2 linked regions of the Candidatus Ruthia magnifica str. Cm (Calyptogena magnifica) genome follow. The main gene of each other region encodes a partner of the protein of the gene in region 2 in a complex. Links are inferred from orthologs where the notes say so. Each region holds a gene or a part of one and is shown on either strand. Other genes may lie near its edges.

Region 1 (11,407 bases), 130 kb from region 2 along the record:
TCGCTCAAAACGTCATATTTCATCTTGGGCACTTAAGCAAGAGCAAGAGCATGCAACACAATTAGAACAAACTTTAGGTAAAGACGAATAATATGAAAAAAGAATTTGACATCCCGGTATTACCCACTTATCTTGAAATTCCTGAATTAAAAGAAGATATTATGGATGGCGAAGGACCGTTCAAATCCACGCAAGAATTTCAAAATTCATTAGGTTTTCCTGGTGAAAAGGTAGACAATTGGCAGCAAGTTGCTATTGATAAAATGAGTGAACTTAAATCTAAATATCGCTCCGTACAAGTATTTTTAGATTCGTGTGTTAAATGTGGTGCTTGTACCGATAAGTGTCATTATTTTTTAGGCTCTTCAGATCCAAAAAATATGCCAGTTGCACGTCAAGATTTATTTAGAAGTGTTTATCGTCGTCATTTCACTTTTGCAGGTAAATACTTTCCTAAATTGGTAGGCGCTAAAGAATTAGACGATGATATGTTAGATGATTGGTATAACTATTTTCATCAGTGTTCACAATGTCGTCGTTGTTCAGTATTTTGTCCATACGGTATTGATACAGCTGAAATTTCAATGGCAGCTCGTGAAGTGTTAGATACGGTTGGCATAGGTCAAAAATATTGTAATCAAATTTTAGGCAAGGCTTTAACAATTGGCAATAACTTGGGTTTACCTGAGCCAGCTTTGCGTGATACATTGCTTGACCTTGAAGAAGAAATTGAAGAAGAGACAGGTGGGATTGCCGTTAAATACCCCTTAGACCAAAAAAAGGCAGAAATTTTATTAATCACCCCATCGGCAGACTTTTTTGCTGAACCTCATATTGATGGGTTAATCGGTTATGGTAAAGTATTTCATCAAGATGGTGTTAGTTGGACGTTAAGTTCATATGCTTCTGAAGGTGCAAACTTTGGTATGTTTATTGGTTCTTATGATGTAATGCGTAAGGCTGCTTTGCGTATTCGTAAGGCAGCACTTGATTTAGAAGTGTCACGGGTTATGGTGGGTGAGTGTGGACATGCTTGGCGTGTTGCTTATAGTTTTTGGAATACTCTATCAGGCGTAGGTGCAGGTGCTGCCGATGAATTTGGTCAAAAATTACAAAACCAATTAGATCCTCGTTATCCACAACCACAACATATTATTGAATATACCCATGACTTAATTCAAAGAGGTAAATTAACCTTTAATAAGTCTGCTAATGATGATCGAACGGTTACTTTTCATGATTCATGCAATGTTGCCCGTGCAACTAATATGGGTGGTATTTCAGGTGGTCAATTTATTTTGCCACGTGATGTTATTAAAGCTGTGTGTAATAATTATGTTGATATGGAACGTAGCACAATTAAAGAGGCTACTTTTTGTTGCGGTGGTGGTGGTGGTTTATTAACAGACGATTTAATGGAAATTCGTGTGAAAGGTGCAATGCCAAGAATGCAAGCACTGAAAGCAGTTGAAAAAAATAATGGTGTTAATACACTGGCTGCTATTTGTGCCATTTGTAAGTCGCAATTTTCTAAAGTACTACCTAAATTTGATTTTGACCCGTACATGATTGTGAGTGTTCACCAGTTAGTGAGTGAAGCAATTATTATGGATAAGCCACAAACAGAAGCCCAAAAGGACCAACCATAAACTGATACTGATGATGCCACGTTGGTAGAAACAGCAGAAACTTAAACGAAAATAAGGAGATTTGATATGCAAAAGAACCCATATGGCGTACCAACTAAGGGCTATAATCACACATTCAGATTATATACCGATGATGGTGATGAACTAAAAACAGTGCCGTGGAGTCAAAAAATTTTTAAAGAAGACACCTCTCATAAGTGCCCTACTTATGTCACTCAAACGCCACCTTGTCAAGGTTCGTGTCCTTCAGGACATAATATTCGTGGCTGGTTAGATATTGTTCGCGGCATGGAGAAGCCTTTTGGTGACTTATCTTGGCAAGAGTACGCATTTCAACGCGCTACAGATTCAAATCCATTTCCATCAGTGATGGGTCGTGTTTGTCCAGCACCTTGTGAAGATGGTTGTAATCGTAATGAAGTCGAAGATACGGTCGGTATTAATGCGGTTGAGCAGTTTATTGGCGATAATGCAAAAGTTGAAGGTTATACGTTTAAAATTGATGTTAAAGATACAGGCAAAAAAGTTGCTATTATTGGTGGAGGTTGTGGCGGTTTGGCAGCAGCACTTAAATTACGTCGTCAAGGCCACAGTGTAACTGTATTTGAAAAATATGATCAATTAGGCGGCATGATGATGTACGGTATTCCTGATTATCGTGTACCACGTGATGTATTGTCTTATGAGATTGATCGTATTATCAATACAGGCGTTGAAACTAGAATGAACACGAAAGTTGGTGTTGACGTTACTATTGACGAATTAGAAAAAGAATTTGATGCTGTTTTGTTTGCAATAGGCGCTATGAGCGGTCGTACATTGCCTATTCCAGGTGGTGAAGCAATAAATTGTGTCTCTGGTGTTGCTTTTCTTGAAGCGTACAATCAAGGTCGTTTGAAACACATTACAGGCAAGGTGATTTGTATTGGTGGTGGCGATACTTCAATTGATGTTGTGTCAGTTGCACGCCGCTTGGGTAATATTAATAATGCTGCTGAAAAAGACCGTCCTGAACATATTATCTTTAGTGATACAGCGCATGATGTGGTCGATACTTCTAAGCGCTTAGGTGCAGACGTATTGTTAACAACACGTTCTACCGTTGAAAATATGCCAGCAGCGCAAGAAGAAATTGATGATGCAACTCGTGAGGGTGTTGAAATTCAAGGACAGTTACAACCTGTTGAAGTAGTTATAGAGAAAGATGGTCGTGCAACTGCACTACGTATGATTCGTTTAGAAAAAGATGGAAATACGCCAATTGAAGGCTCTGAATTTGATACTGAGTGCGAGTTGATTGTTTCTGCCATTGGTCAAGGTGTTGATTCTGAAGGTATGGACACTTCCTTTTTTAATGAACATGGATTTATTGATGCAGATAAGAACTATCAAGTACCTAATAAACCAGGTTTCTTTGTTTGTGGTGATGTGGTTCGTCCACACTTATTAACAACTGCTATTGGTCAAGCATCAATTGTTGCTGAAAGTATTGGTGATTATCTCGTGGGCGCTGATCAGCATACTCGCCCTAAGATTGATGTTAGTTATTTTGATTTAATGAATAAGTTAAAAGAATGGGACCTTTCTCCTGAATCTTATGAGTTAGATTCTAATGTTGCAGTCTCAACAGATACTGCTGATTTTGCGGTGCATAATTATGAAGATCGGGCTTTTGCCTCCATTATTCCACATACGGAATTATTTTTGGGTCATTTTGATTATGAACAACGCAATCAACGCAATCATAAATTGGTAAATGTTGACAACGTACTAGGTAATTTTGATGAACGTTTAATTGGTTACACTGAAGAGGAAGTACAAAAAGAAGCAGCTCGTTGTATGTCTTGTGGTTTGTGTTTTGAATGTGATAACTGTGTGATGTATTGCCCTCAAGATGCGGTCTTTAAGGTTAAGAAAGACAAGGCAACTCTGGGTAGATATGTTGATACTGATTACAATAAGTGTATTGGTTGTCATATTTGTGCTGACGTTTGTCCGACTGGTTATATTCAAATGGGCCTTGGTGAATAATTCGATTTAATCTAAGTGTAATAAAAATTATGAATCATTTGCTGGTTGTTTTTTTAAGTTTGTTGATAGGTAATGTGTTTGCGCATACTAACGAACATGATAATCTTGGTGAGCAAGCCAATTCTATTAAGGCATCTGGCAAAGTATTTCATGAAAGTATTTCGATTATTCGAAAAATGCATCCTGAATTTTTACGTCATAAGCGTGATAAAACCTTGCGCCAAGGTGTACGAACGAATGAATATTCTTTAAAAGGTTGTGTGTCGTGCCATGCTAATAAAAATAAGACAATCAATCAGTACTATTCAGTTAATAAGAAGGATCAATTTTGTTCAGATTGTCATGAACAAGTCGGTGTTAGTCTTGATTGCTTTAGTTGTCACCGCACGAAACCAAAGGAAGGTTCATTATGAGTAAAATATTAAATCGTCGCGATTTTATTAAAACCACGAGCACAACAACAATTGGTGTTGCTATAGTTACTAGTGGTATTACCTTGACAGCGTTTGCCAGTACTAATAAAACACCGGTGACCAATGAAAAACGCTGGGGTATGTTGATTGATACTAATAAGTTAAGTGAAGTTGATATTGATGGCATGGTTAGCGCTTGTCAAAAGGAGCAAGGATGGGGCTCTGAGGTACACTCAACAGACAATCAAAAACCAGACTGGATTAAAAAACTAAAGGTTAAAGATAAAGCCACTGGTAAAGTTAGTAATCTTGCATTGATGTGCCAACATTGCAAAGAGCCACCTTGTGTTGATGTTTGTCCAACAAATGCCTCTATGAAGCGTGAAGATGGGATTGTATTGGTAGATAAGCATTTATGTATTGGTTGTCGTTATTGTATGATGGCTTGTCCATATGACGCTCGCTCGTTTGTACATGAGACACTAAACAATCAAAAAGAACACATGCCTCGTGGTAAAGGCACTGTTGAATCTTGTACAATGTGTGTACACAAGGTTGACAAAGGTGAGATGCCTGCTTGTGTTGAAAGTGTAAACAGTGATGCTGTTATTTTTGGTGATTTATATGACGTGTCAAGTAAAATTAATCAAACCTTGAAAACAGTTCAATCTACACAAATTAGAGCAGATCTTAATTTAAATACTGGCGTGCGCTATAGTGGTATTTAAATAATAAATTTAATTTGGAAATTTTATGAGCAATATTCGTTTTGAACAAATTGAAGGAAAAAGTTTAGGATTCTATATACTAGTTGCAGGACTGTTGATTTTAATTTTAACTGCATTAGGTAGTGCATATTATATGGAGCATCATGGTCATTTTGTGACTGGTATGAACAATCGTATTGTATGGGGCATGCCACATGTGTTTGCCTTGTTTTTGATAGTAGCGGCGAGTGGTGCGCTAAACGTGGCTTCAATTTCTTCTGTGTTTAATAAAAAATTATATAAACCCTTATCACGCTTATCTGGCTTAGTTGCGTTATCGTTATTAGCTGGTGGTTTAATGATATTAGTGCTTGATTTAGGTCGTCCAGATCGTTTGATTATTGCCATGACTGAATATAATTTTAAATCAATTTTTGCTTGGAACATTATTTTATATAATGGTTTTTTTGTTGTGGTTGCTGTTTATTTGTGGTTACTGTTTGAACGCCGCATGAATAAATTTAGCCGAAAAGCTGGCTTGATCGCTTTTGGTTGGCGCTTAATTTTAACCACAGGCACAGGCTCTATTTTTGGATTTTTAGTTGCTAAACAGGCTTACGACGCTGTTATTATGGCGCCTATGTTTATCATTATGTCTTTTGCTTTTGGTTTAGCATTTTTCATACTTATTTTAATAGTAAGTTACCAGTGGACTAACAGGCTTTTAGGGGATGCTGTGGTTAATCGTTTGAGTAACCTTTTGGGTGTGTTTGTCGCAGCGGTAATGTATTTTGTGACTATATATCATTTGGGTAGTTTGTACTTAGCAGAAAATATGGGTATTGAAAGTTTTATTCTTTTTGATGGCAGTATTTATACAAAATTATTTTGGTATGGGCAAATTATTTTAGGCGGCCTAATTCCAATAGTATTGATTTATCATCCGACCACTAAGGGTAATCGCTCAATGTTAGGCTTGGCTTCTGTGTTAATTATTATTGGTGGACTTATTCAGTTGTATGTTATTATCATCGGTGGTCAAGAATATCCTATGGAATTATTTCCAGGTAAAGAAATTTTAGAAGGTTATGGTGGTATTGCTCAATATTCAGCTTCGTTACCAGAAATTTTTCTTAGTATTGGTGGCATTGCTTTGGCAATCATTGTAGTGACATTCTTAGTTAAATTTTTAGCATTCTTGCCAGAGAGTTTGGCTGATGATGTGGCTGATCCGCACTATAAAAGCTAATTTGATTATAATAGGGTAGATAATGCCTTCATCATTTTACTTATCTGCTGCTCATAAATCCTCAGGTAAAACTATTATTAGTTTGGGATTGTGCGCTGCATTTAAACAACAATCTTTAAAGGTTCAAACCTTTAAAAAAGGACCTGATTATATTGACCCTATTTGGCTTACTCAAGCCAGTGGCGTTCCTTGCTATAATTTAGATTTTTACAACATGACTGATGATGAAATCATCCAATTGTATAACAATCAAAGTGTCAATAGTGATCTTACTATTATTGAAGGCAATAAGGGCTTGTTTGATGGTATGAGTGTTACTGGTGGTGATGCCAATGCCGATCTTGTTAAATTGTTAAATATTCCTGTGGTATTAGTGATTGACAGCACAGGTATTACCCGTGGTGTGGCACCATTACTTAGTGGCTATCAGGCGTTTGATAAAAATTTAGATATTGTTGGTGTTATCCTTAATAAAGTAGCCAGTGAGCGCCATGAGTCAAAATTAATTCAAGCTATTGAGTATTATACTGATATTCCTTTGTTAGGCTGCGTGCGTCGTTCTAAATCACTAGTGATTGATGAGCGTCATCTGGGTTTAATACCTGTCAATGAAACATTACAATTGCAAACTTTTATCAACAAAGTTGCTAGTATTATTATAGATCAAGTTGACCTTAACGTATTAATGAATTTAAATTGTATTAAATTTAATAAGCAAATTATTAATACTAATACAATTAAGAAAAAAATCACGGTTGCTATTGCTAAAGATAGAGCGTTTAGTTTTTATTATCAAGATGATTTGGATAAATTTGAGTCGTTAGGTGTTAACATAAAATATTTTGACACACTTAAAAATCATAATTTGCCAGTATGTGATGGGTTATTTATCGGCGGCGGTTTTCCAGAAATGCAACTTAAAGCGTTAAATGCCAATCAACTCTTACTAGAAAATATTAAAACCAAAATAGAGCAAGGCTTGCCAACATATGTTGAATGTGGTGGCTTGATGTATTTAACTAACAGTATTACCTATAATAAACAAACCCATCCAATGGTAGGTGTGATTGATGCAAATACGTATATGACACCCAAACCTGTTGGTAGGGGTTATGTTGAGTTGACACCAACCGATGAGCATTGTTGGTCTAACGTGTCTAAGCGTATTTATGCTCACGAGTTTCATTACTCAAAGCTTAAAAATATTAACGTCAATACACGTTATGCTTTTAAGGTTTTGCGCGGTGTGGGTATAGATAATAAGTTTGATGGCATTATTAAGCACAATCTTTTGGCTTCGTATACACACTTACGTAATGTAACTGGTAATGCGTGGGTTGTACAATTTGTTAACTTTATAAGAAAGATTAAAAAAAAAATCATGATTATAATTACAAAAAAAGCAGCGAATGAAATTATTTTATCAGCCTATAATCTAGAAACACAGGGACTATTAATTCGTTTTGCTGTTGATAAAACTGATGAAGGCTTCCAATACCTAATGGGCTTTGATGCTCGCAATGACAATGATATTCATCTTAAATCTAATGATATTGAGTATATTTTTGTTTATGAGCAGAAAACACTGCTTGAAGGCATGGTGGTGGATTTTGACAAAATAGATAAAGATAGCGATTATCATTTTATATTTATGAACCCAAATGATCCAAACTACGAGCCGCCAAAAGAAGGACATGCACCTGATAAATCAAATAAAAAATAGCTCATTCAGGTTTTATTTGTAATAATCTAGGATGTCTTGATAAGTTGTACTGGCAATCTTATCCTATTGTTTTGAATTGTTAAGTCGTTCGGCTTCAGGGTTAGAAATAAACGCAGTTTCAACTAATACAGAAAGAATAAAAGGTGTTTTTAAGATAACAAAATCTACCTTTTGCGATATTTTTTATACAAATAAACTAAAACCCTCACTTATTCGTTTGAGAATTTTAAATCCTAGTTTTTAACTTTGAATGTCTAGATCTTTTCTAAAAAATTCCATAAAATTTTATTCAAATTGATCTTCTTTAATTAACGCCTCATTAACCACAAATTGATCAGCTATATTTTTCAATTTTTCTAAATCTCTAGCAAATTTGGTTGAGCCGTCACGTTCTGACAAAGTATAAACTGAAGCACTTCTAGTTTTTGTACATTTGACTGAATCAAATCATTATGAATTGAAATAAATAACGAAGCATAGTTGGTTTAGTCAAACTAACATAATAATCCATCGTCTAATAAAGATGGTTTTCATGCCTCGGTTCGATTGATTTTTGAGTAATTTTCAGGGTTAGTATACTTTTCTTTTAAATACCGATAACCCAGCGTATCTGAGTTTTCATGACCATGACTTGTTATATTTTTAACCTTACTTGGTTGGTTCCCTGATTATTGAGCTTTAGGGTGTAATTTTTTAGCAGTTTCGAACGTAAATATTAACGTATTTTTCCAATGTACTGATCTTGATAAAAGAGCTTTTATAAGTTCGATTAAGTGATTTTTAATTTTTAAAACAACTTATTTTTTTGTCCATTAATTGAAAATTTAATATTTGGCTTAATATTAATGACAATTCTAGCTCGCTTAGGCGATGTTCAAAAATGAAAGTTAAATAACGTGGTTTTATTGTTTGCATAAACATTACTAATAAAGAGAATAAGACGAATAAATGTATTTTTCAATACAAACAAATCCTCTTTGTTTATTGAATTAAAAGAAATTGTATTTGAGATTTCTTATAAATTGATGCATGTGAGTAGCTGACTTCCAACTTGTGTATATGCAATAATTTCCAGTTCACGCTTATCAAAATCATTAGTGATTTTAATTACCATATCTGCTGGAGCAATCATACCTTTGCCTAAATTTGCCCATTCAATCAGTTGAATGTGATTAGGCGCTAAATATTCTCGAATACCAATATATTCTAATTCTTGTGCATCGCTTAATCGATAACAGTCAAAGTGATGAATATTGACTTTGTCATTAATATAACTTTCTACCAGAGAATAGGTGGGGCTTTTAACTCGATCAAACCCATAAAATTGAATAAATCCTCTAGCTAGAGTAGTTTTTCCAATTCCTAAATCACCTTCTAAATAAATAACTATGCAATTATTAATTAATTGAGCACATTGAGCCAATTGATGCGCAAAATCATAAGTCTCAAATTCACTGTGAAGGGTTAATTTCAAAATAATTGCCATATATAAAGACCAAACATACCAATAAGAACAAACCCTTTAAAACGATTAATAATGTGTTTTTTGTTAAATTTATAAGAGACAATAAACAGTAGAATAGTCAACAATAACATGACTGGGTAGTCTCTGCTAATAACCTCTACTGGTACATCTGATGGGTGGATCAATCCTGGTATAGCCAATACCGCAATGGTATTAAATAAATTAGAACCGATGACATTGCCTATCACCATTGCATATTGTTTTTTTAAAACACTTGTGATTGATACTGCCAGTTCTGGTAGACCGGTACCTAGTGCCACTACACTAAGCCCAATAATTAAATCTGAAACACCAAATACTTTAGCCACTTCTATACTGCCCCAAACCACAAGTTTTGCGCTAGAGATCAAACTCACCAAATTCACAATCAACATTATCCAAGTTTTTTTAACCTGAGTTTTGCTTACATTGTGTTCGAATTCGTCAAATTCGTGATACATTTTATTTTTTGCTTGCTTTATAGTATAAGCAAAAAATAAAACCAATAAAGACAATAAAATCATACCATCTGTAAAATCAAGACGATAATCCCACAACAATAGCCCCAAACAAAGTGTGACAACCATTAAAAATAGCCATTCTTTTTTAAAAACATCCCCTTGTACTTCAATTGGGCTAATAATTGCACTAATACCTAATACTAGGCTAATATTGAAAATATTAGAACCAATAGCATTGCCAATACTAAGTCCTGTATTACCTTCTATAGCAGCAAGTGCTGACACTAGCATTTCAGGCGTACTAGTGCCAAACCCAAAGATAATTAATCCAATAATGAGTGGCGATATCTTGAAAATATTAGCAATTTTTGTCCCATTCTCAGTGAATTTATCTGCACTCCAAATTAAAAGTACAAATCCTGATAATAAAGCAATAATTGGTAGTAGAATATTCGACATAATTAATAAAGAAATCTTTGTATAAAATTTTCACTTATTATAAAGACATATAAATCCAAATGAACAAAACAGAATTCTTAATTGGCCGTAGTGGCTTAGATTTACTTGATGATTTTTACCCTGATGATTTGCCTAATGAATGGCGTTTTGACTATTACTCAATCTTATTCAAAGCTTTGGCTTTAAAAATTGATACTGAAGAAGATCTAGAGCAAATATTTACAGAATTAGAAGACTTTGATGAAGTGTTTGAATTGGTTATATCCATTGAACAGGCGCAGTTATTAGATGTAACTCAACTTACATCAAAACTTAAACTGATTTATCAATATCGGTCTCAGTTTAATTTATTTTGTGAACTTGATGAGCAGCCAAGTGATGAAGTAATGACGATATTAAGTGATTATCAATTATGCCTCCAGTCTAATAAAAAACTAAAACTTGATTTAAATACCAAATTAATTACAAACAAATATTTACATTTTAATCAATTGCCCATTCGTTACACTTCTAACGTTTTGGATGAAAAGCAAATTCGGAATTTTTTGCAAGATATATTGCTTATTAACACTAAAACTGTACTTATTTGCAAACATGCAGAAAGTGAAACGTTGAATAAAATACGAATTATTGCTGAAATATTAGGATTCTAATTAGTGAATGTATTATTAACTAGACCACTTTTACAAGTAGAAGAGTTACAATCTATGGTGACTAAAAGTGGCAATAAACCACTTTTGTTTCCAACATTAAAGCTTAACTCTATTGATGCTAAGGTAGAAAATAATTATTATGATGTGATTATTTTTATTAGTGTCAATGCTGTTGAATATGGCTTAAAAATTCTTAAAACAATTAGTTATCATAAGATTTTTGCAGTGGGTAGTGCTACTGCTAGAAAATTAAGCGAGAATGATATAGAGATTGATGATTTTCCTAGAAAAAAAGCTTCCAGTGAAGCGCTCTTAGCACTTGATAGCGTAGCTCAATTGTATCATAAAACAATTCTAATTTTTAGAGGTCAAAGTGGTAGAGAAGTCTTAAAACAAGGACTAATTAAACAAAATAATCAAGTTGAATACGTTGAAGTGTATGAACGTGTGAATCATAATATTAACTCTTTACATCGTCAATCACTTGATGAATTGTTATCAAGAAATGAAGGCGTTATTAGCATTACTAGTATAGATAGTATGAAATTACTAGTGAAA
Region 2 (11,418 bases):
GCCTCTTTAATGATTAGTGATTGATTTTGTAATTGGTTGACAGAATTAATAGTATTAACCTTAATAGCCTTATTCATTAATTTATGATTTGGCAAATTTAGGCTAATTAAGGGAAGGATTGATGGCTTGATCCTATCAGTAATAGAATGAAGACTGCCTGATAAATATGTTTTATTAATGCACTCATCAATAGTAGCGCCAATAGCACCACAGTTAGAATGCCCTAATACCATAATCAAGGAGGCTTTAAATTTTGAGATTGCAAACTCAACACTACCCATTTGTGATGGAGCTACTATATTCCCTGCAATGCGAATAATAAATAAATCGCCAAAACTCTGATCAAAAATAGTCTCAATTGGCACTCTCGAATCAGAACAACCTACTACAATAGCAAAAGGCGCTTGATCTTGTATATTTTTTATATATCTATGGGGATGAAATTTATAATGCAATGTAGTGCCATTAACAAAGCGTTGATTGCCATCAATCAGTCTTTTTTTTGCTTGTGTTGGATTTAAATGTTTCATGTTGTAAAAACGGAGTCAAAGGTTATTTTAAAAAATAATACTCATCATTGACATCATAACGATGATAAATAGTACTGTCATAAGACTTCCAGCTTTGATAAAATCTGCTACTTTATAGCCACCAGGGCCCATAATTAAAGCATTTACTTGATGGGTGGGAATTAAAAATGAGTTTGAAGTTGCAATAGCTACTGCTAGTGCATAAACTGCAGGATTTTCTCCTACTTGAATGGCAATATTAACAGCAATCGGCACTAAGAGAATAGTCGCGCCTACATTGGACATCACCAAAGTAAAAAAAGTTGCAAGTATGACAATTGAGGTTAGTATGACCCAAGGTGCCATATCTCCAACCACTTTAACTGTTTCTTGTGCAATCCATAAAGCAGTACCAGTTTTTGATACTGCCATGCCTAGTGGAATAAGACTTGCTAATAAGAATACTGTTTTCCAAGAAACAGCACGATAGGCCTCTTCTATTTTAAGAACGCCAGATAAAATCATACCTAAGGCGCCAGTCATGAGCGCGATAGAAAGTTTAATATCAGTAAATAATACTAAAAAAAGCGCAACGGCAAAGAAAATACTTGCCCATTTAATTTTCTCAGGGCGATACTCTTCTTGTCTTGGATATTCAGAGGTGATAACAATAAAATCGGTGTTTGATTGCAACCTGTCTAAGTCAACCCAACGTGTGTAGACAATTAGTGTATCGCCTGATTGAAAGGGTATATCACGAATGCCTTCGCCTTCTTGCATGGTTTCTCCACCACGATGTAATGCCACCATGGCAATGCCATAAGTTTTGCGTAACCATATATCTCTAGCACTTTGATTAATGAGAGAAGAATTAGGTGGAATGACAATTTCTGCTGTCCCACACTCTTGTGTAGATAATAAGTTAGAGAATTTTTTAATGGTATCTGATAGTTCAAGATGAAAGCCTTGAACAAAAGCATCCAGATGTTCTTTTGTTGTCAATACACCTAAAGTCATTTGTGCTTTAATTGTAGTGCTACGCTCAACTGAGTGGTGACCAATAAATGTTCTACCCTCAGTGGTTTGTATAGCGATGATTCTGATTTTAGTAGCCGTTTCAATATCATCAAGCATCATGCCAATTAAGTTAGAGTCTTTAGGGACATTAACCTCAAATAAATCATAATCTATGTTGTAAACTTGATGAAAGTGTTCAATGGCTGATACAGATTCAGATTGGTTTTTTTTAGCTGCAGGTAAAACAAACCTTCCAACAATAACAAAATACACAATACCTGTTATAACTAATGCAATACCTATTGGGGTTACAGAGAACAATCCCCAGGTATCCATTTGTTGTCCAACTTCTAATCCCTGATTAGTGGTTAGAATTAGATCATTTAGCAAGATTAAAGGGCTAGAACCCACCATGGTTATTGTACCACCTAAAATTGCTGTAAATCCCATCGGCATTAATAGCCGTGATATTGGAATACCAGAGCGTGATGAAATACGACTCACAACAGGGATAAATAGTGCAGCTGCACCTACATTTTGCATAAAAGATGAGATAAATCCAACGGTAGAAGAGATGATTGGAATCACTCTTGGTTCAGAACTACCCCCTACTTTAAGAATAAAAGTAGCAACCTTGCCCATTAATCCTGTCTTATCTAAGCCTGCACCAATAATCATTACCGCAATAATTGACATAACTGCATTAGAAGAAAATCCATCAAACAGTCTCTGGTTATCAACCAAACCTTCTTCTAGACCCATTAAAGTATGAATCCATGGTATAGAGCTTAATCCTAAAATAATCATAATAGTAATGGAGGCTTCATCAATTTCTAACACTTCAAAAGTAAACAAATAAATTGTTAATACTAGAATGCCCAACATCCAAGAGATGGGAGTAGTTGGTGCAATTGTTGAAAGCCACACGGCAAAAATAGCAAAAATAATAGCTAAAATATTTTGTTTATTTAACATGATTTTGATTTTTTAAGCATAAAAAATAATAGAAAAAATTATACCATAATCACAACATTATTAATCATCACCAAACAAGTTTTTTACTGATTAAGTAATTTTTTAGGTCTTATTGACTACCTTCTTACTAATTTTGACAAAGCGTTGAATATAATTAATTTCTTTGTCTTGTTTACGCAAAATTGCAAAGAGTTTTTGACTAAGCCCGTTGGCGCTTATACGAATTTTTTTAACAGGCATTTTTTTAATAAATTCATCTGCCAGCCATTCTGGGAATATACAAACTCCACGTCCGAGCGTTGTCATTTGTAGTATGATCTCAATGGATTCAATTTTTTTAATATATTTGAGCTTGGTATGTGCTGGGTTTAAAAATTTTGTTAAAATATCGAGTCGTTCTAGTGGCACAGGAAAAGTAAGTAAAGTTTTATGAGCTAAGTCTTTTGGTATAATTACTTTTTTATGTGCTAGTGGGTGTTTATCAGCAACTAAAAGTACCAAATTATATTGGGTGAGTGTTTCAATGTGAATGTTTGCTTTTTTCTCTATATCAGGTGTAATTAGAATATCAATATGGTAATTGAGCAACCCTTCGTGCCCAGAAAATTGAAATTTGTTGATGATTTCTACTTCAACATTAGGCATTTTTTGCAAAAACACACCAATGACCTTTGTTAGCCACTTATAGCAAGGATAATATTCAACGCCTATACGTAAAATACCTTGGTGACCTTGTGCATAGGCTTTCAAAGTTTTCTCAGTTTGTTCTAAAATTGGCAACAATTGTTGTGCAGTTTGTAATAATAATTCACCTGCTTTTGTGAGGAGTAAATTTCTACCTTTTCGTTCCCAGAGTGTAACACCCAGTTTTTCCTCTAAGTAACGAATTTGGTGGGATAAGGCAGATTGACTCAAATATAACACATTTGCAGCGCGCGTTAAAGTGCTATTTTCATGTAATGCTTGGATGATTTTTAAATGTTTAAGCGTTATCATATATGAATATAATTCATTGTTAAGTTAAAAATAATCATTTTACTTTATATAGTAGCCCTTATATAATCTTTGACTTTAATTCAGTAGGAATCTCAATTATGGTTACAATACACAATTTGGGTTTTCCACGTATTGGTAGACATCGGGAGTTAAAATTTGCATTAGAAAAATATTGGTCAAATGCAATCTCTCAAGATGAGTTATTGCAAACTGCTAGTACATTATGCAAGCAATACTGGCAAAATCAAAATAAATTAGATTGGGTGCCAGTAGGTGATTTTTCTTTTTATGATCATGTTTTGGATATGAGTTTTTTATTAGGTAATATCCCAAAACGTGCTGAAAATTTATCAGATAATGAGCTAGATAACTATTTTCGAGTAGCGCGTGGGCGCGCCTTTATTAATGAGTCTGAGCGTACTTGTATTCAAGCGGGTGAGATGACCAAATGGTTTGACACCAATTATCACTATATTGTACCAGAATTTAGTCAAGAGACAAACTTTGCACTCCAAGCACAACGTCTGATTGCACAAATTAGACAAGCGCAAGCGCAAGGTGTAAAGGTTAAGCCTGTTGTTATTGGCCCAGTCACTTACTTATGGTTAGGCAAGTCTAAAGATAAAATCAATAAACTAGATTTATTAGACTCATTGGTTAAAGTGTATACGCAATTATTTGATGAATTGGTAAAGTTAGGCATAGAGTGGATACAGGTTGATGAACCTATTTTGGTCACAGAATTAGAAACAGATTGGCAAGTGGCGTTTAGGAAGGCTTATGATATATTGGCAAATAGTCCGATTAAATTGTTACTTGTTAGTTATTTTGGTACTTTACAGGATAATTTAAGCTTTGCTTGTGGCTTACCTATTGACGGGTTACATATTGATGCAATTAATGCAAAAGATGAGGTTCAATTGCTGATTGATAGTCTATCAGATGATAAAATTTTATCATTGGGTGTGGTAAATGGTCGTAATATTTGGAAAACAGATTTAAGTACAACCTTGTTGTGGCTAGAACCTATTCACCAGCAATTACAAAATAGATTATGGCTAGCCCCGTCTTGCTCATTATTGCACGTGCCTGTGGATTTAGACAGCGAGCAAGAACTGAATGACGATATTAAATCATGGCTTGGGTTTGCTGTGCAAAAATTAGAAGAACTAAGCTTATTAGCACAAGCACTTAATCAAGGTCAAGCAAGTGTAACTAAAGAAATAGCAAATAATATTGATGCCATTAATTCTAAAAAATATTCACCACTTGTGCATAACGCTAAAGTTAAAGAACGCATTGCTAAAGTAAATGATGAACTGGGTAATCGTCAATCTGATTATAAGAGTAGAACAAAATTGCAAAGTGAAAAATTTAACTTACCTTTATATCCAACCACGACCATTGGTTCGTTTCCACAAACGCTAGAGATTAGACAAGCCAGACACGATTATAAATTGGGTAAATTATCAGCAGAGCAATATATGCAAACGATGCGTTCTGAAATTAGGTATTGTGTGCAAGTGCAAGAACACTTGGGTTTAGATGTTTTGGTGCATGGTGAACCTGAACGTAATGACATGGTGGAATATTTTGGACAACAACTAAGTGGCTATGTATTTAGTCAATTTGGTTGGGTGCAATCTTATGGTTCGCGTTGTGTCAAGCCACCGATTATTTTTGGTGATATTTTTCGTCCAAAACCCATGACGCTAGATTGGATAACCTACGCTCAGTCACTCACTAATAAGCCTATGAAAGGCATGATTACAGGCCCTGTTACGATGTTGAATTGGTCATTTGTGCGTGATGACCAGCCAAGAGCGACAACATGTTTGCAGTTGTCTTTGGCTATTAGAGATGAGGTATTGGACCTTGAAAAATCTAATATAAATATCATTCAGATTGATGAAGCGGCATTAAGAGAGGGTTTGCCACTGCGAAAATCTCAGTGGCAAACTTATCTTGATTGGGCAATTAGGGCTTATCGAGTCAGTGCTAATGGTGTAAGTGATGAAACTCAAATTCACACACATATGTGTTATTCAGAATTTAATGATATTATTGAGGCAATAGCGCAGATGGATGCTGATGTTATCACTATTGAGACTTCTCGCTCGGACATGGAATTATTAGATATATTTGATGAGTTTGATTATCCTAATGAAATAGGCCCAGGCGTTTATGACATTCATTCTCCTAATATTCCTTCGGTTGATTCTATAGTTGAACTCATGCAAAAAGCGGCAAAGTACATCCCTATTAAAAGACTATGGGTCAATCCTGATTGTGGCTTAAAAACTAGACATTGGGATGAGGTAAATCTTGCATTAACTAATATGGTGTTAGCCAGCCAACAGCTTCGAAAAAATTGATTTATAAATTGGAGTAAAAAGCTTTAATAAAGTAAAGACCATGGGACGGGGCGGCAGGGGCGGCTTGCTTGCGCTGCTTATTATCCAGTATCTCTTTCACCCATTCAATGGATTTTTCACCTTTACCCACTTTGAGTAATGTGCCAACAATGTTGCGTACCATATGATGTAAAAAGGCATCGGCTTTTATGTCTAGTAGAATGTTGTCATCACATTTGTTTAGTTTTATAAATTCAATGGTTTTAATGGAGGATTTCGCTTGACATAAACTACCTCTGAAGGCTGAAAAGTTATGTTTGCCAATTAAATATTTACTGGCTTTATTCATTGCCATTATGTCCAATTTTTTTGATTCCCATAATGAATGAGCTGTTATGATGGAACAGCGAACTTTTGTGTTGTGTATTTTGTAGTTGTATTGTCTAGCAATGGCACTAAATCGTGCGTGGAAATTATCATTAACATGTTTTACCCAAGTGAAATTAACATCACTTGGTAGATTAGCATTGCCACCAAATAGCCAAACTTTATTTTCGCGCTTAATGTTGGTTTCAAAGTGAATAACCTGGCAGGTGGCATGCACGCCAGCATCGGTTCTACCAGAACAAAATACCCTAACGGGGTGATTGGCAACGCTTGATAGAGCCTGTTCAACTACTTGCTGAACAGTGCGGATGTTAGGTTTTTGACACTGCCATCCGTGGAAGTTTGTGCCTAAGTATGCAACACCTAATGCTATTTTCATGATTCAATTTTTTGGTAAAATTAAGTTAACTATTTAAATGAGTTTACATGAAAAATGAACGAACAGGGCTGGGTAGAATTATCAATGCTTTTGGCTTTTCTATGAAGGGCTTAAAGTTTTGTTATCAATCTGAAATAGCTTTTAGGCAAGAATTATGGTTAAGTATTGTGTTAATTCCTTTGGCATTTTTCTTAGGGGACTCATCCGTTGATAAGGTGCTATTAATTGCGCCTATATTTTTAGTGTTAATTATTGAAGTTTTAAACTCATCTATTGAATCAGTGGTTGATAGAATTGGTGATGGATATCACGTATTATCGGGTGCTGCAAAGGATATGGGCTCTGCAGCGGTGTGGTTGTCATTAACTCTACTTGTTATATCATGGTTAATTATTCTGATTTAGTTAATTATTTGAGCGATGATGTTGAATGCTTTACTTTTGATTCAATATCCAGTACCAACGACTATCTATCTCAGTTAGCCTTTTGCACAAAAACACAAATTTGCATTGCTTCTGAGCAAACTCGTGGAAAGGGTCAATACAACCGAACGTGGTTGAGCCAGAAAGATACAAGCATTATTTTATCAATTCGCTATGTTTTTCCTAGTAATATTTCATTGAACGGGTTAAGCTTGGTGATTGGTCTAGCATTGGTTGATGTGTTAGAAAAATACGGTATTTCTGATTTGAAACTTAAATGGCCAAATGATGTTTATTTTGAAGATAGGAAATTGGCAGGTATTTTGATTGAGAATTCACTACAAGGCGATTATCAATCAGTCATTATTGGTTTGGGGCTGAATGTTAATTTTAATCAAAATTTTCAGTGCGAAACATCTTGGATAGATCTGAAACAAATAATTTCAACGCCGATTGATAAGCTCAATTTGAGTAAAAATTTAATTAACAAAATTTTAGAATATTTTGATATTTTTGAATCAAGTGGTTTTGATGAGTTTTATGCTAAGTGGGCGAAAGTAGATTATTTATTAGATAAACAAGTTAAGCATATAAGCAAGAGACAGTTATTTAACGGTACTTGCCTTGGGATCAATCATCAAGGCGTTTTGTTGGTTGAAACTCAATACGGCGTTAAATCGATTTATTCATCTGAGTTTTTACATCTTTGTTAGTGTTGATTGGCGTAATATTTACTTTTGTGCCTGTCATTGAAACACCACCTAAGGCAAGAGTTATTTTTTATGAATAACTCTTGGTGTACTTATATCGCCAGTAACGTTACCATTATTAGTAATGACAATTTTTTTCACTTGCTTCAATATTGCCATTGATATTAACAATTTTAGCAGATTCTCATATCACCGCCAGTTCATTGTGTGCTAACACTTGCTTGTTCTTGATTATTATTTTGTTTAGGTTTTTAGTATTAAATATAATAACTGTTTAACTGTTAAAATCGTTAATTATGATCAGTATCAATCATTATGTCTAGTAATGTTCTAAGCATACAAAATATTAGTAAATCTTACGCAGGTAGGAGTGTGGTTAACGATGTTTCATTTTTTGTACAAGGTGGTAAGGTAGTTGGATTATTAGGTCCGAATGGTGCGGGGAAAACTACTTGTTTTTATATTACTTGTGGCTTGGTTAGGGCAAATTCAGGTCAAGTATCTTTGAACAAAAAAAGAATTGATCATTTGCCTATGCATAAGCGTGCTGATTTAGGGCTTGGTTACTTACCCCAAGAGCCTTCTATTTTTCGTAAGCTTTCTGTGGAAGATAACATTATGGCGGTGTTAGAATTAAACTTTAGTCTCAATAAAAAGCAAAGAGTTCATCGATTAGAAGAGTTGTTGGCAGAATTTAATATTAAACATATTCATCATATTAAAGGTATTAGCCTGTCTGGCGGTGAAAGAAGAAGAGTAGAAATTGCTAGAGCGCTGGCAACGAATCCAAAATTTGTACTACTTGATGAGCCATTTGCAAGCGTTGATCCAATTTCTGTTGGTGATATTCAAAAAATTATTTACCACTTAAAAAATAAAGATATTGGTATCTTAATTACGGATCATAATTATCGTGAAATGCTGGATACTTGTGACTACTCCTATGTGCTACACAATGGTGTGATTATTGCACAGGGTAATAAAGAGCAAATTCTTTACAATGAAAAAGTTCGTGAAGTTTATTTAGGCGGGCATGACTAGTTCTGTCTCTACAATGCACAATAATCAGGATCAACAAACCACTCAACTTGACTTTATTACGTTGGGCATAGAAAGCTCTTGTGATGAAACAGGTATTGGCTTGTATCATTCTGAGCTAGGTCTTATTGGGCACGAATTATTTTCATCCGTTAAAATTCATGCTGAGTATGGTGGTGTGGTTCCAGAGCTAGCATCACGTGATCATATTCAAAGAGTGTTGCCTTTAATTAAAGCAGTTTTAGCAGACGTAAAATTTACTCTGCAAGATTTAAGTGGTATTGCCTATACAGCCGGACCTGGCTTAGCAGGTGCACTTTTGGTAGGGTGTGCTGTGGCTAAATCTTTAGCTTGGAGTTTGGATATTCCATCCTTGGCTGTGCACCATATGGAAGGACATTTGTTAACTCCTTTACTAGAAGAATCTCAGCCTGAATTTCCCTTTGTAGCTTTATTGGTTTCAGGTGGTCATACCATGCTGATTGATGTTAAAGCTATTGGTCAATATAAAATTCTGGGCGAATCTTTAGATGATGCAGTGGGTGAGGCATTTGATAAAACAGCAAAGATTTTAGGTTTGGGCTATCCTGGCGGTCCTGCTTTAGCGATGCTTGCTGAGCAAGGCAACTACGGTGCATTTAAGTTTCCATGTCCTATGGTTGGTCGTCCTGGCCTTGATTTTAGCTTCAGTGGGCTTAAAACATTTGTACGTAATACTTTTGCCAAGTATCCTAGCAAAAAAGAAGATATTGCTAAAGCCTTTGAAGTGGCTACTACACAAACGCTCATGATTAAATGCAGAAGAGCGTTGGAACAAACTAAATACGCAACACTTGTAGTTGCAGGTGGAGTTAGTGCAAACTTGTCTTTACGTAAAAAGCTTAACCAAATGGGTCAAAAGTTGGATGTAAATGTCTTTTATCCAAGGCAAGAGTTTTGTACTGATAATGGCGCTATGATAGCCTTAGTTGGGTATTTTCGACTAAGCCACGGGCAGCATGACACTCATCATGAAATTAATATCAAGCCCAGATGGAGTTTAGAAGAATTAAGTCAAATTGAGTAAACTAAGCAAATTATTTACTCGTGTATCAAATAGGGCTTGATGCGTCATTGGTAGCTATTGAAGCGCATATTTTAGGTGACTTGCCTGAAGGCGTAGTGTGTGAGCAAAGACTACAATTATGATCTCAAAATTGAAATCAATATGCACTTGTTGACAAAGCCATTATTTACCCATATGTTTATTTTCTTAAAATATGTGATTTTTACAAGATGTTAATAATTTTTCTCAAGTTAAGGAACGGCATTACGCAAAACGTGCACTTAAAATTGCTGAAAGTAGTGGTGCATAATTTACTTTTAATCAGTCTGTCTAGTTCAGTAAAAATAATATTGGCAAGATGTTTACCAATCATGTCGCCACTAAGTGTCGATAAAGTCTTAGAATGCACTTTTATTCACAGGTAAAATTTTACTAGCATTTTTTTAGACGAATTATTCTAACTTTCTCGAGGTGTTCTAGAAAGTTTACGCCAACCCCTAAAAAACGGAAAAATCTACCTATCTCGGATTGTCTAATAAGTCACTTTCCTGTAAATTTATAACTTATTGACGCAATGAGTATCTGTATGTGTGGATTCTATGGCGACGGCACCAGTAAATGCTACTATACAACAGACTAAATTACCAAATATAAAAACAAAATATCAGGTTCGCTTTTGGATAGAATTGATATGATGTTAGACGTGTTACCTTTGCTCAAAGAAGCATTACTTAATAAAAATACTTAAAATAGCGAGACCAATGAAATTATCAGAAAAAGAGTTATTAAGGCTTACAATATTCAATTAAAAAAGACAAGGTAAACCTAACGACAAACTTACATTTGGTTAAATAGAAAAACTAGTTGCCATAAGTCAAGACAACAACCATTATTTAGTGTTATTGAAAAATTTATTTAATTGAGATAATTAAGTGCCGGCGATTTGATAACTAAAACACCAACAAAGTATGATTTTAATACTTATCGACTTATTCGTTTGTTTTTATTGTGTTGAAACTTATGGATTGGTAGCAATTTAGTTAGGTGTTGCTAACTAGAGTTTTAATAAATAATGCAATGCTTTTGTTTTTCAAATTTTCTTTCTGATATGCAATCTATATGTTATTAGCGCTTTTAGGTAAATTTTTAATTTCTAGCTTTCCTTCTTTGATTGCATCAACACAAATGTAGAAAGGCAGTATACTAATACCATTGTTCAACAATTTTAACAGCATTCTTCAAAATTTTTATGAAAATAACAAAAATAATTATCTTGAAAATAGAAAATCATTACTTTACGGGCGTTCTATTACATTTTTTACAAATGATAAAAAATAGTATCTGAGTAAAAGAAGAATATGCGTTTCTTTTAGAGGATGAGTTTCTTAAAAAGAGTGCAAATTATATTAAAGTAAGTGAATAGCCGTATTGAAGTTGATGACAATATTTTTGCAGGAGCAAATAATAGTATGATTGTTGCTCTTGTAGATTATGAATGAAAAGGTGATAAAAGAAATATTAGAAGTTTGTAAGGCATGACTGAACAACAATTATATTTTTAAGATTTTTTCTCTAAAATTGATAAA

Evidence for each region.
Region 1: the proteins of tsaD (region 2) and tsaE are in contact, whole or in part, in a crystal structure (PDB 6N9A), measured with the Thermotoga maritima proteins. The link is inferred for Candidatus Ruthia magnifica str. Cm (Calyptogena magnifica) from one-to-one orthologs. Residues at the interface, in WP_004082750.1 of Thermotoga maritima: Cys10, Asp11, Arg49, His50, Leu82, Gly84, Gly135, Gly136, Glu154, Thr155, Leu156, Asp157, Asp158, Ser159, Glu162, Asp165, Lys166, Arg169, Leu170, Tyr175, Lys213, Thr214, Leu217, Tyr218, Gln221, Arg222, Asn324; in WP_004082108.1 of Thermotoga maritima: Leu37, Gly38, Lys46, Lys57, Val59, Lys60, Ser61, Thr63, Phe64, Thr65, Leu66, Met67, Val69, Pro71, Tyr82, Arg83, Leu84, Asp86, Asp88, Phe89, Asp93, Ile128, Asp130, Glu131, Arg134.

What each region holds. Positions count from the first base shown.
Region 1 is NC_008610.1:911,401-922,807, reverse strand. The notes cover bases 7,524-10,486. They hold tsaE (tRNA (adenosine(37)-N6)-threonylcarbamoyltransferase complex ATPase subunit type 1 TsaE), read right to left. Parts: upstream 9,259-10,486; coding sequence 8,788-9,258; downstream 7,524-8,787. Other genes in these bases: RMAG_RS04250 (hypothetical protein), read left to right, coding at 10,256-10,486; RMAG_RS04255 (calcium/sodium antiporter), read right to left, coding at 9,243-10,196; RMAG_RS04265 (cobyrinic acid a,c-diamide synthase CobB), read left to right, coding at 7,524-7,772. Outside these bases: RMAG_RS04295 (respiratory nitrate reductase subunit gamma), read left to right, coding at 1-91; sulfate reduction electron transfer complex DsrMKJOP subunit DsrK, read left to right, coding at 93-1,649; RMAG_RS04285 (NAD(P)-binding protein), read left to right, coding at 1,716-3,680; RMAG_RS04280 (hypothetical protein), read left to right, coding at 3,710-4,093; sulfate reduction electron transfer complex DsrMKJOP subunit DsrO, read left to right, coding at 4,090-4,821; nrfD (NrfD/PsrC family molybdoenzyme membrane anchor subunit), read left to right, coding at 4,847-6,049; more of RMAG_RS04265, read left to right, coding at 6,072-7,523; more of RMAG_RS04250, read left to right, coding at 10,487-10,849; RMAG_RS04245 (uroporphyrinogen-III synthase), read left to right, coding at 10,853-11,407. UniProt on the Escherichia coli protein: Required for the formation of a threonylcarbamoyl group on adenosine at position 37 (t(6)A37) in tRNAs that read codons beginning with adenine.
Region 2 is NC_008610.1:1,041,321-1,052,738, reverse strand. What follows is about bases 7,855-10,828. They hold tsaD (tRNA (adenosine(37)-N6)-threonylcarbamoyltransferase complex transferase subunit TsaD), read left to right. Parts: upstream 7,855-8,803; coding sequence 8,804-9,853; downstream 9,854-10,828. Other genes in these bases: lptB (LPS export ABC transporter ATP-binding protein), read left to right, coding at 8,065-8,790. Outside these bases: RMAG_RS04900 (carbonic anhydrase), read right to left, coding at 1-530; RMAG_RS04895 (SLC13 family permease), read right to left, coding at 558-2,501; RMAG_RS04890 (LysR family transcriptional regulator), read right to left, coding at 2,604-3,497; metE (5-methyltetrahydropteroyltriglutamate--homocysteine S-methyltransferase), read left to right, coding at 3,596-5,872; tRNA pseudouridine(38-40) synthase TruA, read right to left, coding at 5,874-6,617; RMAG_RS04875 (diacylglycerol kinase), read left to right, coding at 6,665-7,021; RMAG_RS04870 (biotin--[acetyl-CoA-carboxylase] ligase), read left to right, coding at 7,000-7,752.